Regions from separate parts of the Sporosarcina sp. FSL K6-5500 genome, predicted to be linked through region 1. Evidence: riboswitches for the same ligand, from Rfam matches in the RefSeq annotation. Region 1 holds a riboswitch; the other holds the start of a gene.

Region 1 (2,208 bases):
TGCTTCAATCGATTCAGTCGATTTTGTATCGTCGGCGCGTGTTGGAGATGTACTTGAACTTGAGGCAATTGTTACGTCAACTGGCCGTACATCGATGGAAGTATTTGTATCGGTCCATTCAATGAACCTGCTTACAGGCGAAACAAAACTAACAACCGAATCCTTCCTAACGATGGTTGCCATGGATGAAAATAACAAGCCTACTCCTGTGCCGGGCATTTATCCGGAAACAGAGGCTGAAAAGAGTCTATTTGAAACAGGCCCCGCACGCCGTGAACATCGGAAATTGCGGAGTGAGATGAAACATTAAATAATTTGTTATGGAAAAAGCCCACGGCAAGTTGTGGGTTTTTTTCCGTTGTGTCGCGTATCATTTCAATGCCATTTCTACTTTTCACATAAAATGTTTCATTGTAAAAACTAGTATAATCTAAATAATTCATGTTTTGTGTATTGACAATCTATTCGGAAGACTGTATTGTACTCATTAACAACTAAATACGTAACTTTCTTATCCAGAGAGGTGTAGGGACTGGCCCGATGATACCTCAGCAACAGACTTGTAAAAGTACTGTGCTAATTCCAGAAGCGTAAGTGTAATGCTTACTGCTTGGAGATGAGAAGAGCAAATAGCGAATTCGCCAAAACCTCTTCTTGAAATTTAGAAGAGGTTTTTTGTTTCGTCTAGGCTCCGGGCGCCAGATGCTTGGGTCATAAGTTAAAGCTGCTCTGCGGCAAAGAACGCCGCTACGCATCTTCATCTTATGCCTGACGCATCTAAGCGGGCGCCCTTCGCTTTTGTTACTTCTGGAGACTAAAGTTACCTTCAAAAAATGAAGGGAGAATTATTGTGTCAAATGAATTAATCAATGCAATTGCTTTATTAAAAAAGAAAGAATGGGTTGATTTAACACATACTTTCGGGCCTGACTCACCCCGTTTTTCAGCATTTGATGCAGCAGAGTTTACAACATTATTTGATCACGATGATGGATTTTTCGCACAGAGCTTTAAATTTGCGGGACAGTACGGCACACATATTGATGCACCCATTCACTTCGTTCGTGATACAAGATACTTGGATGAATTGGGTTTGAAAGAATTGGTATTACCGCTGGTGGTCATCGATAAATCGAAAGAATCTGATGCAAACCATGATTTTACATTAACTGTTGAAGACATTCTAAAGTTTGAAGCTCAGCACGGGCAAATTGAGGCAGGTACATTTGTGGCATTACGCACAGATTGGAGCAAACGCTGGCCGGATAATGAGGCATTTTGCAATAAAGATGCCGATGGGAATAACCGTATACCGGGTTGGGGCCTTGCTGCTTTGAAGTTTTTATTTGATGAAAGAAAAGTAAAGGCTGTCGGTCATGAAACATTCGATACGGATTCAGCCATTGATTTTCAAAAGAACCAAGCTCTGCTAGGCGAATATTATGTTCTTGAACAAGATACCTACCAAATCGAGCTATTAACGAACTTAGATAAAGTGCCCTCAAAAGGCGCGGTCATTTTTAACATCGTTCCGAAGCCGGAAAAAGCATCGGGATTCCCAGTACGCTCATTCGCGATCCTGCCGTAAGAAAAGGGCCCGCTCATTTGCGTTCCTACCGTAAGAAAACAAGAGGATCTGCTCATTCGCGATCCTGCCATAAGAAAAGAAAGAGGATCTGCTCATTTGCACTCCTGACCTAATAAAACCGTAATTTACTCCTAAAACAGAAAGAAGGAATATACCATGACAAATCAATCGACAACACTAACGCAAGCACCATTCAGAGCGGATCACGTTGGAAGTTTACTACGACCAGATAATTTGCATAAAGCGCGCAAAGACTTCAAAGAAGGCGTAGTTACTGCACAACAATTACGAGAAGTAGAAACACAGGAAATTAAACGGGTTGTTGATAAGCAAATTGAAGTTGGTTTGGAACCTGTAACAGACGGTGAATTTAGACGTACGTGGTGGCATTTAGACTTCTTGGAGCATTTGAACGGAATTGAAGGATATGTGCCAGAGACTGGCTACGTATTTGATGGTATTGAAACAGAACGATATAACGTTCGAAACACAGGCAAGATTTCGTTTGACCCTAATCATCCATTCATTCAAGACTTTGTTGAGTTTAATGAAATCGTAGGCGGCCGTGCCGTTGCAAAACAAACGATTCCAAGTCCGAATCAGCTCTTTAATATCGGAAT
Region 2 (2,208 bases), 2.1 Mb from region 1:
TTCATCTTTGTTCACAAAGTTTGTCTGACTTCTTGATGGTGATTGTTCACGCCTAAGTCCTGATAACCAAGCGGTCGTACCGCTCATTGCTTCACGGAGTGGAATTACTTTCCTCATATGACAACAACGATCCGGCTGTCTTTCCCATAGTCGATCGCCATACTTGTCAGCTTGTTCCTCAACCGTTAAGCCGGGAGTCTTCATTTCAATTACAAGCTTTGGATAACGTTTCTTTACTTCATCGATTAAGGTATGCGTTTCTTGAAAATGAAATCCGGTTTCGAGAAAGACCACTTTAGCAGTTGGTTTTATTTGCGAGATTAAATCTATCATTACGATACCTTCAACCCCAAAACTACACGCATATACAAGTTCATCGTCGTATTCTCCGTAAGCCCATCGCAAGACGTTTAACGCACCTTTTGACTCGTCATCGATTGGAAAAACTTCACTAGTCTCAGCCCAAGATTTGTACGTCAACTTCGCCATACTAATCCCCCCTCTAAACTCAATAACTCTATTACATTATCTTTTTTTAAAAAAGGCGACTTTAATCTACTATTGATTAAAGTCGCCTCTAATTTTTTAGTCAGCGAATTGTTCGTATGTTCACGATTGTCCATTAGCTTCTGGATTTCCAGTCGGCATGTGATTAGCGTTTATACTAACTTTATTAATCCTATGTGTCAAGTAGGTTTAAATACATTCTATTCCTAAAACCCCAATATGTTACGCATTTTGTAATTTTTTTAGATATAGTTATTTTCTTTTAAATAAGAAACGATGACTTTGACAGACTCTACAATATTTAATTGATTGGTATCAATGATTATTTCCGGGTTAACAGGTTCTTCATAAGGAGCATCAATTCCTGTAAAGCCTTTAATTTCACCCAATCTTGCTTTCTTATAAAGCCCCTTCGGATCCCGTTCTTCACAAGTTTCTAAACTTGCCTTAACGTATATTTCGATAAACTCATCGGATTTGACAATTTCTCGCACCTGATCTCGATCTTCCTGATAAGGCGATATGAATGCTGTCAATGTGAATAAGCCAGCGTCGACCATTAGTTTTGAAACTTCACCGATTCTGCGAATATTTTCCGTCCGATCATTTGGACTAAACCCTAGATTCTTATTTAAACCGTGCCGGACATTATCTCCATCCAGTCGATAAGTATGAATGCCTTTCGCGTGTAACTCTGTTTCTAGCGCTACTGAAACTGTTGATTTCCCTGACCCTGATAGCCCAGTGAACCAAAGAATAGCACTCTTATGGCCCTTTAGTTCTTGACGATTTTTTTTTGTTACCTCTGATTCATGCCAAACGATATTTGTAGACTCTGTCATTGTTTGCCCCCCTAAATCATTTGTTTCAGTTTAATTTTTATATACAAAAAAGACACCTTTTTCCGATTCAAATAATCGATTAGAAAGTTGCCTTTAGTTGTCTAATTAGCATGTATGAAATTGTTAAAATGATAAATGACTTACAACCTTTACAGTAAAGAAATAAAAAAACCACTTCTAAATAGAGCAAGAAGAGGTTAATAGAATCGAACACATATTACTCCTCTTATCTGCTAAACTTTCGTTTACTGGAATTGGCACAGTACTAAACAGTCTGTTGCCGAGGTTTCATCGGGCCAGTCCCTCAACCTCTCTAGATAAGATATAAACTATTAAGTTGAGACCAATACTACATTATCGAAAATTCAAAGTCAATGACTTATCAGAATTTATTTTCAATCATATCAGTTTAGTTGGAATTAAAGGCGATCTTCTTGCACATATAATAGGCACTTTAAACTACTTTTCAGTGCGCTAGGAAACATGTTAGTTAACTCTCACTTAACCTTTCGTTGTTCTCATCGGTTTTCTCTATTTCCTTTTCATAATTATTTTTCCAATTAACAAGAAAGATTCCTGCAAATATTAGTAATCCACCAAAAAGGATAGACCAGGTTAGTCTTTCATGGAGTAAAAACCATCCTGTGAGTACACCGAAGAATGGCGCTAAAAAAAGGAATGCACTAGTTCGTTCTTGATTACCTCTTTGGAGAAGATAAAACCAAATAGAAAACTGAATAATTGAGGCTGCAATGGTAAGCCATAACAAAATCAGGATAGATTGAGTAGTCATTTTAAAGAAAGTCTCTTCCAGTAGTAAGCTTCCCAGAAAGAGAATTAATCCACCAAAAAGCATTTG

The links. Region 1 has a riboswitch for S-adenosylmethionine ahead of MKX62_RS08130 (cyclase family protein). Riboswitches for the same ligand answer to the same signal wherever they lie in the genome.
Region 2: it holds a riboswitch for S-adenosylmethionine, as region 1 does, so the genes downstream of both, cysC (adenylyl-sulfate kinase) here and MKX62_RS08130 (cyclase family protein) in region 1, are expected to answer to the same signal.

The regions. Positions count from the first base shown of each region.
Region 1 is NZ_JBBOTP010000001.1:1,758,524-1,760,731, forward strand. Features, by position in the region: gene MKX62_RS08125 (acyl-CoA thioesterase) at 1-310, shown strand, start outside; SAM riboswitch class I at 509-623, shown strand; gene MKX62_RS08130 (cyclase family protein) at 851-1,588, shown strand; gene MKX62_RS08135 (5-methyltetrahydropteroyltriglutamate--homocysteine S-methyltransferase) at 1,745-2,208, shown strand, end outside.
Region 2 is NZ_JBBOTP010000001.1:3,898,690-3,900,897, reverse strand. Features, by position in the region: gene MKX62_RS18530 (phosphoadenylyl-sulfate reductase) at 1-489, opposite strand, end outside; gene cysC (adenylyl-sulfate kinase) at 750-1,349, opposite strand; SAM riboswitch class I at 1,573-1,673, opposite strand; gene MKX62_RS18520 (DMT family transporter) at 1,840-2,208, opposite strand, start outside.